2 regions of the Paenibacillus sp. FSL F4-0125 genome follow, and region 2 is predicted to be linked to the other one. Evidence: predicted binding sites of a transcription regulator. Region 2 holds the regulator's gene; the other holds the start of a gene.

Region 1 (6,107 bases), 1.0 Mb from region 2:
GCAACTGGATAGCCAGTTCGAGAGCTACAATGCCGATGCTTAGCATCACGATCGATTCCAGCATGAAGGTGTTCGTAAACGCAATCTTCAAAATGCCCATTGTGGCATCACGGTAACTCAGGCTACTGTGTTCAATTTTCTGTTGCTGACGGTGTGCCCGTCCAAATATTTTTAACGTCACCAGCCCTTGAAGAGAATCCAGAAACGTCCCCGAAAACTCAGCAAGTTGTGCATATTTTTCTTCAGATTTGTTCTTCGTTTTCAGCCCTACCAAAATCATGAACAGCGGGATGAATGGAGCTGTAAACAATAGAATGAAACCTGTGTTAGCATGTTGGATAAAAGTAACGACCAAAATTAGAATCGGGATGATAGCAGCTTCCATCATCCGCGGCATGTACTGACTGAAATAACTATCAGCCTCATCCACAGCATCCAGAGCAATACTGACCTTCCCTCCTGTCTGTCCACGAAGGGTTGACGGCATGGAAGCGTGGGTCAAGTTTTGCAGCACAGCCGCTCGCATATTCGTCTTGGCAGTGGCAGCCATGTGCAAACCAACTTTACCGTTTGCATACGACAACAGTGTGCGTACAGCCATAACAGCCAGAAGTATGCCAAGCAACAGGATAACCGATGAAAATGAAGCTCTCTCCACAAAAATCCTTTGGACTGCTTCAGCAAGCAGCCCTGCCTGACTCACAATAGCTGTACCAAGAGCAAGCGAAATGACCGCGAGGAGGGTCATATTTTTCCTTTGTGAAGACATTTGCTGAGAAATCAGACTGGATTTCCTCTTCACAGATCACACCTCCTTTATATATAGGCTTGTAGAGAACCCTCAAACATGCCGTAATGGATTAATCAGCTTTATTTTTTCCCTTTTACATAATCCGCATCAAACAGGAAGAGTTTGAAGACCAGAATAAGGGATGGGATCAACAGGCATAGACCGCCGATAAATACAACAACTAACGCCAAGCCCATTGCTGGTGAAGTTGCACTGCTCTGAATCGTGATATACGGATCAAGAATATAAGGGTATTGCCCAATCCCATACGCGAAAAAAGCACAGAAAAATTGCAACATGATGCATATGAAAGCTAATCCGTAACGGCGTCCGTTATATAACAGCCACATCGCGATCATGAAGAAAGCAACGGAAAGTGCCAAGAGCCACCATAAATCCATCATATTTTGAAAATGCCGTTCATTGTGTTGGCCCAAATAGATAAATGCTGTCAGTGCGAGAATTATCGTCGGTGTGCTCCAAAACAGGGCGTAGTTCCGCATCAGCTTCAACGCGGAATGATCCTCTGCACGAGATGCGTAAAAAGTCAGAAATGAGCCGCTTATGAACAAAACGGACACGATTGCCAGTCCAACGATGCTCCACGATAACGGATTGGTAAACAGCGCCCAGTAATCCAGAGAAACTGACTCAGCCTGCTTCACAATAAAGCCGCCTTCAGACAAAGTTAGCGCCACTGACAACGAAGCCGGAATAAGCAGGCCTGTAGCTCCGTACAAAAAAAGATAGACTATGTTTTTCTTGGAACCATAATTTTCAAAAGCATAGAACGAACCGCGAATCGCAAGAAGAATCACTGCAATACTTCCCGGAACTAGCAGCGCGGAGCCATAATAATAGGCTGTATCCGGAAAAAATCCGACGATGCCAATGTAGAAAAAGATAAAAAATACATTTGTGATCTCCCAAACGGGTGATAAATAACGGGAAATCAGACGATTAATGAGATGATCCTGCTTAGTCAAACGAGCATAAAAGGCGAAGAATCCTGCACCGAAATCAATGGAAGCTATAATTAAATAGCCGTACAAGAACAGCCAGAGCACCGAGATGCCAATTATTTCGTAACTCATCATTCAGTGCCCCCCTTTTCCGTAGATGGATTAGGATGTTCCTTCATCCATTTCTCCATCTCACCTTCTGCCGGATTATTGTTGAACAAGCGTCTTAGCACGATTACACACATACTGCCGAGTACGATGTACAAGAGCAATAAGGCGAAGAATATAATTCTTACATTCGGTGAAGTCGTGGCAGCCTCCTCTACACGCATATATCCACGGATAATCCACGGCTGTCGCCCAACCTCTGCATAAAACCAACCTAGCTCTACAGCTAGAAAAGCGAGCGGTGCGATCAGTGCGATGATGCCAAGCATCCACTTGTTAAGCGCATTGCGCTTTTTCCAGAACACAAACAGGAAATATAGGACTGCTATCGCGAGCAGAGCAAATCCGATTCCGGCCATTAAATCAAACAGGTAATGAACCAGAAGCGGTGGCCATTCATCCTTGGGGAATTCCTCCAGCCCCGTTACCTCTGCATTAAAGTCTCCAAAAGCCAGGAAGCTGAGCACCTTCGGCAAATGAAGAGCCCCTAGAACTTCATGCTCTGCATTCAGCCATCCCATTAAAACCAAATCCACACCGCTACCCGTCTCAAAATGCCACTCTGCCGCTGCAAGCTTCTCCGGCTGATGCTCGGCCAAAAACTTGGCGGACACATCTCCAGCTAACGTGTTCAGCAAGCCGAACAGTAAAACAACCGCCATCATGAGATTCAAGGATTTTTTGTGGTATGCGGATACCCCTTTTCTCAGCATCGCAAAGGCTGCAATCCCGGCTAACAAGGCAGCTCCTGTCAAATAGGCCGAGCTTAATACATGGAACACCTTGGAGAACGTCGCCGTATTCAGCATCGCTTGCACTGGGTCAATCGCTGTGAATTGGCCTGCTTCCATGACAAAGCCTCCAGGCTGGTTCATGAATCCGTTCACCGTCGTAATAAAGACGGCAGACATGCCTGCCCCAGCGACAATAGGAATCGTCAGCAGCCAATGAATATACGGATTTTTGAACCGATCCCACGTATATAAATAAATGCCCAAGAAGATGGCTTCAAAAAAGAACGCAAACACTTCCATGAATAACGGAAGAGCGATAACATTCCCAGCCAGTTTCATAAAATTCGGCCACACCAGTGCCAGTTGTAGTGAAATCGCTGTACCGGTCACGACACCAACCGCTACAGAAATGACAAATCCGCGAGACCACCTCTTCGCCATAAGTGTATAATGGGGATCTTTCTTTCGGATCCCGATGAACTCTGCTATAGCGATCATTAGCGGTATACCGACGCCAATCGTCGCAAAAATAACGTGGAACCCGAGAGTCAAGCCTGTCACCAGCCTGCTCCATAGCACCGTATCAATTGCCATTCTTTACTTCTCCCTTCAAACTCTGTTCATTTTTCGTGATAAGTTGATGCTTATGATTAGGCCGGCTTACTCTTGGGCTGCATTCAATATCAGGTTTAACCGGGCTCAGTGACATCGTTGCCTATTCGTTTTAGTATGACGTTCCTCGTTCTTTGATATGTAAAAAGAGAAAAATTTCACAAATCAAGAGTTGGCGATCCTGATTTACCTGATACTGAGCAGTCAAATTAATAATGTGACCTAATGATTAAAATCATCTTATCTTAAAATGCAAGTAATTCAATCACAGAAAACTCTTAATCCTTAAACGTTCAAGAAAGGGACAAATCTTTCTAACAACTCAGTGAATAACACAAAAATCACCCGAAGGAGCTATTGATTCATTAGTATATATGTGATGTCACAAGTCTTCTCCTAATTTGATGTTAGAGAAAAACGATATTTTCTCATCCTAATCCGTAATATATACTCCCTTTTTCAATATAAAAAACACTGACTCAAATCATCAGTGTTTTTGAATTAAATATCGTAATGCTTACCAATGGCATCGCTATGTCATCTTCGTCATGACAAATCTTTTTCCATTTCATATTGCTCGATGTATACGTCAAGACCAACTCCTTGAAGGAAACGTATAGAATTTCTATCTCTTTTGTCTACATTATTGACGGTAATGGTTGGATATCTCTTTCCGATCCAATGAAATAAGGAACGTCCAAATCCTCGGTTTCTTTTTTCTCGCAAAACACCGAACTGTAGAACTGCTCCGTTGGCCGATTTTATTACCGCGTATCCACAAATCTTATTCTCTTCCCTTATCGTGACCACATCGTATAAATGCGGGTTTCGTAAAATTGCATGAACAGATTGTTCCCAAGATGGTTCGAAATTCCAGTAAGAATGTACCGATGTCCAATCCAAATCTTCCAGTCGAACCGTAGCAATGGAAGTAAAACTAAGATCGTCCGGAAGGGTTACATCAATGCGCCCCTTGAAACAAACCAATTCTCTATGAATTTGAAATCCTATGGCGGTATACGCTTTTATAGCTTTATCATTGGTTTGGATCACTTCAAGCAAGCATTTTTGAATATGATGTTTTTTAAAAAAGGGAATAGCATGACGATAAATTTGTTCGACTAGCCTTTTCCCTCTATATAAAGGAATGACTCCTGTACCGGTATTAAATGCAGTTCTTTTACCGTTATGTTCACCGATGCCATGCATAACAAATGCAACCTGCTTATCTTGATCATAAGCACCGAACGACAACTGATAATTCACTTCCGCACCTGCAAACTTATCAGCTAATTGCTCCGAAGAAACTTGAAATGGAATGACATAATCGGAGAAGGCTTCGTTAAAGCAAGTTGTAAACTCTTCTAATACAAGGTCCTCAACATTTTTGATCAACATGTAGTTTTCTCTCCTTTACTTTTAGTTTTATGACTTATGATGCAGTCAACTTCCTTCATTTAGTTCGGCCATAGAAAAAAGAATACCCGTCTGATTTCCCTAGCTTAGTCGTCTCCGTTGCGTCCACTAGCTTGACCGCTTTTAGTAACGATACAATTTGCGTATGCATTAGCTTTGCATCAAACTTATCCATCTCTCTGTTTTCACTATTCACTAGTAGATAATCGGGCATTGGAATGAAGCCAATTACAGGTATACCTGATTCAAATAAAGGCTGACTCTCTCCAAACTCAAACTTGTTATGTCCACGCAATAATACAGTACGTGTGCTATCTGTCTTTTCAATAGCCTTCAGCCAAATGGCTGCCATCATTTCATTGCCCGCATAAGTATATTCAGTACTTATTTGTCCAGTAGGGCCATAGTGACCCGTAATATCGTCCTTCCACTCCATGCTACCTAAATGTTCAACCGTAATTCCAGCTACAGCTGTTAAATGGTCTTTCTTGCCATCCCAGAGCTCTCGATGTCCCTCCATCCAGGTGGAAGTTGCTTGAGAAGACCCTTTGAAATCCGGTAATCTAAAATGCCCTGTCACAAAAGCGAAAATCATCGTACGTTCCGGCTGCTCCTGCTGTAAGTAACGAATCATGGACAGCATGCCCACAGCACCATTCTCCTCCACTACATTTATCCCATCCGTATGCGTATTTACGATTATCGCTTCGTCTTTATTTTTACCGTCAATTTTCACATAAAAGGATTCTGTTGGAGCATTTTTTTGTATTTCTGCTTCTAAAATAACTGTACCTTCTTTATGCTCCTGAGCTGCGCTGATCACCTTCTGCCCATCCGTTTCATTAACCCAGATCGCAGGGATTCCAGCATAATCGGTGGTAAAAGGCACATATTGCTTTGCAACCTTATCATCGGAGACCCCTTTCCAGACTAGAACAACTGCTTTTACGCCCATTTCCTTCGCTTGCTCCAATTTAGCTTCTTTTAAAGCTGTAGTGAGAACTAGATCGCCTTCATTTGGGGCAATTTGGCTTTCCATTGGAGATGAATCCCGCATGTTCATTACGATCCCACTTGGGAAATTTCTAAAATTCTCAATTTCAATGACAGCAATTTTCCCGCTGGCCTGGTCATATTCACCGCGCTTCGTATACACCAGTTCCCCTGTTACGCCCTTTTCGTCAGTCTCTCCGGAATAGGGGAAAGCTGAAGAGACATGAATTTCCTGCTGATCAATCATTAAAGAACTGCTCTTTTCTTCCCATCGGTCAAAGGTATAACGATCACGATAAACATTCAACCGCATATCCGTTACCTGCTGCTCCAGCCATGTAATGAATTGATTGTGACCCTTAGAGCCGGTTGTACGGCTTCCAAAAGAATTCATTACCTCAATATCCTTCAGCATTACTGCTGCAGAATCCA
Region 2 (6,384 bases):
AGTCGCATAAGCCAACAGTGGTATTCGTGGATGAGAACAACAGACCCGTGAAGCTGGCTGATCATGAACTGCATGCTACAATCGCTTAAATAATGGACTTACGCCATGTAATGAATGGCAGGGATGAAAGACCCCGTTCTCGCAGAAAATGAAGTCAGGCAAGCTGAACTGATTTCATCTTCAGTAAAGGGGGATAGCCCATGTTTCAACATTTGTTTGCTGAAATGAACAAGGTGCTTCAGGAGATCGTTACAGACTACCCTACAGCGGAGGGTGCCCGCCGGAATGAGCTTTTATGCAATTATAATATGCTGCACCGACTAAGCGATAAAGTAATGGATGAATGGCTGGCCTTTGCAGAGAAGCTAAGTCACTTTCGTGAAAGTGTAGATTTTACGACTGTGGTTGAAGAGGACATGCCAGAGCAGGAAGCACCCGAGCTCTGCATGGATACTTTTGTTAGAGGCCAGGGGTATTATAAGCTGCTGATGTATGGAAAATGTATTGAGCAGTTTAAGGAAGTTATTGCCCAATATCCGGATAGTTTGGCTGCTCGCTTATATTTAGCCATCTCTTACCTTCAGGAAGGGGATGGAGAAGCGGCGTGGAGTCATTTGAACCATATGCTCGGTTTGATACGGGAAACCAAGCTGAAAGCAATGGTTTATAACGCTTTAGGGTGCATCCGGGCTTCACAGGAACGCTTCAATGAAGCGCAGGAGCTGTTTGGCCTCTCGTTGCAGCTTGACCCTGCACTTCCTGAACCGACGGTTAATTTGGAGGTTTGCCGCCGCCGTGGAGGAAAGCTTCATTTCGGAAATCAGCTTGTTTCATTATTGTAAATTATTACGTTTACGGTTTATTATTCCGCATTTTCATTCAAGCGATGCATCCCCTGAACCAGTGGTGTGCATCGCCTTTTTTCGCAACTTCTGTTATGCTGATTAAGAGTCTCAATTGAAAGGGAATAGAATTATAATGAAATTTGCCGTGCTTGATTTTGAAACAACGGGAACCCAATCCGTGGGTGAAATTATCCAGGTTGGCCTTGCAATTATAGAAGAAGACCGGTCCATCTCCCGGGTATATGGTTCCTACGTCAAGCCCGGAACGCCGATACCTCCTTTTATAACTGGTCTAACGGGGATTACCGATGATGATGTAAAAGATGCGCCTGAGCTGGATGCGATGATGATGGAGCTTGTTCCACTCTTGGATGATGTTGTGCTTGTAGGGCATAATGTCGCATTTGATTTCCATTTTTTACAAAATGCATTAGACAGATGTGGGTATTTACCATTTCAAGGGCGGATTTTAGATACGATTGACTTTCTAAAAATCTGCTTTCCTTCCCTGACATCCTATCAACTAGGGTCAGTTAGTGCACATTTTGGAGTGACACATGATCGTCCGCATCAGGCAGATAGTGATGCACTGGCGACAGCTCTTGTGCTGTTGAAATGTCTGGAGGAGCTGTACAGTTTACCGTTACTCACCATCCAGCGACTATGTGAGCTGTTTACCGAAGAGGATAGTGATTTAGGTTGGTATTTTGATGGTCTGCTGCGTGAGCGGGAAGCGGAGACGCTTCAACCCGAAGGTGATCTGACTTTCTATCGTCAATTAGCGCTTGCAGTAGGGGATTGGAATGAACTAGCTCCACCTCGTGACGAGCATGCTGAGAATCCGCTACAGAATTTATCATTTAAAGATTATATGGATGAAGTAACGAAACGGCTTAAAGACACTTTGCCACAGTATGAAAGCCGAGAAGCTCAGGATATTATGATCAATGAGGTGATAACGGCACTTGCCGAAGACAAACATCTATTGATCGAAGCAGGGACAGGAACCGGCAAATCGCTTGGTTATTTGTTGCCTGCCATATACCAAAGTGTTCGCACTAATGAAAAAGTTATGGTCAGCACTCATACCATTAATCTGCAGGATCAATTGCGTGAGCGTGATATTCCTTTGTTAACGCAGGTAGTTCCGTTTCCATTTAAAGCTGCGATTTTTAAAGGCAGAGGGCATTATTTGTGTCTTCGTAAGTTTGAACATAAAATTAATAAAAAAGACTTTATAAGTCCAAGGGAAGATGCACTTACTGCGGCTCAGATGATCGTTTGGCTGACACAAAGTGAATCAGGAGATGACGAAGAGCTCAATTTAAGCGGTCGTGGCGGAGATTTCTGGGAGACGGTAGCAAGCGATACCGATTCTTGTCTCGGTCGCTCCTGTCCTTGGTTCCGCAAGTGTTATTACCATCGGGCAAAACATGAAGCGGGTATTGCTGACGTGGTTATTACGAACCACTCTAAGCTTTTCGCAGATGTTAAGGCTGGGCACCAGCTACTCCCGGCTTATGAACATCTTGTTATTGATGAGGCCCACCATCTGGAGGATGTGGCTGGCAAGCATTTAGGTATGCATATGAAGCATTTCACGGTGGCTCACACGCTGTCCCGATTATACAAGGATAATCGTAACGGCCAACTCCCAACGCTTCGTCAAATGCTTCAGTCATCAGGCAGTGAGGAAGCTTCTGAATGGAGCGGAGTTATCGATAGAATCTATCCAGATCTGCTTACTGTAAAAGAAACCTGGGATCTACTTAGTGACAAGCTATTCAGCCTCTTGCCGGAACGTAGCGATGCAGCAGCGGGAGAAGCTGGACAGCTAGTCATGCGGTTACTTCCTACCCGTAAACCGAAGGATTGGGATGAATTGGTTGCTTTAGAGAATACTATGAATCTGACATTAAGCGAAATTATCCGTAAGGGTGATAAAATGCTTAATGAGATGCGTGATCAAGAAGGTCAATCTTCTTCAGATAGTCTAGTAACCGATATTAGCGGCTTATTCAAGGATTTAGCTTCTATACGTGAGCAAGTACGGTTTTTTATGGGATTAAACGACGAGAATGTAGTATATTGGCTGGAGGCGAATGGAAATTATCGCAGCAAATCGCTACAGCTATATGCCGTCCCTGTTGATGTTAGTACCCAGCTTAAAGAGCTGTTCTTCGACAAAAAGAAAAGTATTGTGTTAACCTCGGCGACGCTTTCTGTCGATAAATCGTTCCAGTTTATGATTGATAATCTCGGACTCAATGAAGCTGCGGAAGAGGGGCGTCTAATGACATCTCTCCTTCCTTCTCCCTTTAAGTATCGGGAGCAGGCACTATTAGTAATTCCACGGGATTTCCCTAGTGTGAAAGGCAGTGTGGGTGATGCCCGATTTGTCGATACGCTCGTACAGTCACTAGCAGAAGCGGCAATTACGACACGCGGACGGATGCTTGTTCTGTTTACTTCTTACAAGATGCTGCGCCAAGTTTACGATCCTCTGAAAGAGGCTCTAGCCTCACAAGAAATTACGGTGCTAGGTCAAGGCGTGGAAGGTGGAAGCCGCAGTAAGCTGATTCGACGTTTTCAGGACAGTGCTGCTTCAGTTCTACTTGGAACTAGCAGCTTCTGGGAGGGAGTAGATATTCCGGGTGAGGCATTGACATGCCTGGCCATCGTGAGGCTTCCATTTCAACCGCCTAATCACCCTCTAGCGGAAGCGAAGTCTGAGTTATTACAAGCCCAGAAGAAGAATCCGTTTATGAAATTGTCGGTGCCTCAGGCAGTTATCCGCTTCAAGCAAGGATTTGGAAGACTGGTACGGACAGCGCAGGATCGGGGTATTGTTATAGTGTATGACACTAGGGTTATCGAATCTCATTATGGGAAGTATTTCCTTTATTCGTTGCCTGGCCCGAAAATGGAACATATGTTGACGGATCAAATGGTTCCTCGTATAGCAGAGTGGTTGGAAGACGGAGGCGTTTCTTAAGAAGGACATCTTCTGTTTAATTAATCACTCCACAATGAAGGGCGGTATAAGAGAATACCGCTCTTCATTGAGACGAGGTACAGAAATTTTAATAGGATTTAAACAGATTAGTACTTAAATTAGGAGGTAAATTATGAAATCGGATAAAATATCAGAAGCCGTTGTTCGAAGACTTCCTGTGTACTTACGTTTCTTGAATGATCTCCAGAAACGTGAAATATTAACCGTTTCCTCGCAAGAATTAGGACAAAAACTTGATCTCAATCCCGCTCAAATCCGTAAAGATTTAGCGTATTTTGGAGACTTCGGCAGAAAAGGTATTGGGTATGACGTAACTTATCTTATTGAGAAAATCCGTCATATTTTAAAGCTGGACCAACAGCTGAATGTGGCTTTAGTAGGTGCCGGTAACCTTGGACATGCATTATCTAATTATAATGCTTATCTGAAAGATACTATGAAGATTACCGCTATATTTGACTCTTATGCACCTAAGGTAGGGCGGAAAATCAACTCTCTTACGGTTCAACCCATGGAGGAGCTAGGTCAGACAGTTCGTGAGCAAGGCATTCGAATTGGGATTATTACAGTACCTGACTCAGAAGCGCAGAATGTAGCAGATATTCTTATTGAATCTGGTATTGAGGCGATTTTGAATTTTGCACCAGTGATTCTAAAAACACCACCGAATATCCGGGTTCATGCAGCCGATTTTACAACGGATTTGCAAAGCCTTGCTTATTATTTGAAAGACGGAAAGGAAGAAAGCGGAAATGAAGAGTAGTAAAACGATTATCAAAGGCGGGCGTTTTCTTATTCCGGGAACGGATGAGCCTGTTCTTAGTGGATATATGACTATTGAAGATGATTTGATCACTTACATAGGAAAAGAAGAGCCTTTGATGGAAGAAGGTGTGCAAGTTGTTGATGGCAGTCGTCTGTTGTTTATGCCTGGTCTGGTAAACACACACGGCCATGCCGCAATGTCATTGCTTCGTGGTTATGGAGATGATTTAGCGCTTCAAGTGTGGCTTCAGGAAAAAATGTGGCCGATGGAAGAGAAATTCACCGGAGAAGATGTGTACTGGGGAACCTCCTTGTCTGTTCTGGAAATGCTGAAAGGTGGCACTACAACCTTCCTGGATATGTATGATCATATGGATCGAGTAGCTGAGGTGGTCGAATTGTCAGGTATCCGTTCCGTATTGATGAGAGGCGTAATCGGCCTTTGTCCAGAGGAAGTACAGAATCACAAGCTTGCGGAAGCGATTTCTTTTGCACGTAACTGGCATGGAAAGGCTGACGGTAGAATTACAACGATGATCTCGCCACACGCCCCATATACCTGCCCGCCGGATTTCTTTGTTAAGTTTGTACAGGCGGCACATGATTTGGATTTACCGATGCATACCCATATGTCCGAAACGAAACGCGAAGTGGAGCAGAATGTAGTGGATTACGGACTGCGGCCTGTAGCGCATTTAGAGAAGCTTGGAATGTTCACACGTCCGTCTATTGTTGCTCATGGCGTTCATTTGAATGATGAAGAGATCGAGATTCTGGCTCGTCATAATGTAGGTGTATCTCATAACCCGGGAAGTAATCTAAAACTGGCTAGTGGAGTTGCTCGTGTTACAGATCTTCTAAAGGCCGGTGTGAAGGTGTCGCTGGGTACAGATGGCGCGGCAAGTAATAATAACTTGGATATGTTTGAAGAGATGCGTCTTGCAGCACTTATCCATAAAGGTGTAAGTGGTGATCCTACGGCTGTACCGGCTCCGGAAGCTCTGAGTATGGCTACAGAGTATGGCGCGAAGTCTATCTTTTTAAATGATGTGGGCAGGCTCGCTGTAGGCATGAAAGCTGACTTTATCGCGATTGATATAGACCAGCCGCATTTACTACCGCACACAGATTTGCTGTCTCATGCTGTATACTCTGCCAGTGCCAAGGATGTTGAGCATGTATGGGTGAATGGTAAACAGGTTGTAAAACATGGACAATGTCTAACGTTAGATGAGGAAGCTATCCGTCGTAAGGCGCAAGAATCCTTTGAGGGGCTGCTCAAGCGCTAGTCTAAGATCATAAATTAACTGAAAGGCTGTGACTTTCTGCGTTTGCAAAAGTTACGGCCTTTTCTGTAAATATAAGAATTTATATGAATGAATATGAAACTTTGGATAAACACACGGGTGTGTTATATAATCAAAAAAGATATATTACTAGAAAGGGAGCTGTACCTTGAAGAAAAGGAAAAAATGGATCCTCCTGGGGTCAGTTCTGATTCTGCTCCTTCTGTTTGGACTTATCCAGTTCTATGCCTATATTATGAAAGATCAATGGAACGAGCGAGATATTGCTAAGGATATCGCCAAAACCAGCGCTGGTCTGACAGAGGTAACTAAAGCACAGAAATCCGTGTGGGATGAAAATGCAGTGTACTGGGTCTTAACAGGGAAGAATCAATCCGGGACCGAGTTGATGGTATGGGTACGCTTTACTGTAGACGGGAAGTTTGCAGAAGGCAACGACGCAGTATATGCT

What was found. Region 2 encodes Rex, which represses fermentation and respiration genes when NADH is low (regulators of the CRP and FNR family bind a similar motif). Its sites were predicted from a motif close to TTGTGAAATATTTCACAA; they were not measured.
Region 1: a site for Rex is predicted at 3,413-3,430, ahead of NST74_RS15290 (cytochrome ubiquinol oxidase subunit I). Genes of this name have one in related genera too.

What each region holds. Positions count from the first base shown of each region.
Region 1 is NZ_JBBOZJ010000001.1:3,476,668-3,482,774, reverse strand. It holds gene cydD (thiol reductant ABC exporter subunit CydD) at 1-802, opposite strand, end outside; gene NST74_RS15295 (cytochrome d ubiquinol oxidase subunit II) at 871-1,887, opposite strand; gene NST74_RS15290 (cytochrome ubiquinol oxidase subunit I) at 1,884-3,248, opposite strand; gene NST74_RS15285 (GNAT family N-acetyltransferase) at 3,813-4,664, opposite strand; gene NST74_RS15280 (hypothetical protein) at 4,720-6,107, opposite strand, start outside.
Region 2 is NZ_JBBOZJ010000001.1:4,495,500-4,501,883, reverse strand. It holds gene panD (aspartate 1-decarboxylase) at 1-89, shown strand, start outside; gene NST74_RS20005 (hypothetical protein) at 201-842, shown strand; gene dinG (ATP-dependent DNA helicase DinG) at 979-3,840, shown strand; gene NST74_RS19995 (redox-sensing transcriptional repressor Rex) at 3,974-4,624, shown strand; gene NST74_RS19990 (amidohydrolase) at 4,614-5,915, shown strand; gene NST74_RS19985 (cell wall elongation regulator TseB-like domain-containing protein) at 6,082-6,384, shown strand, end outside.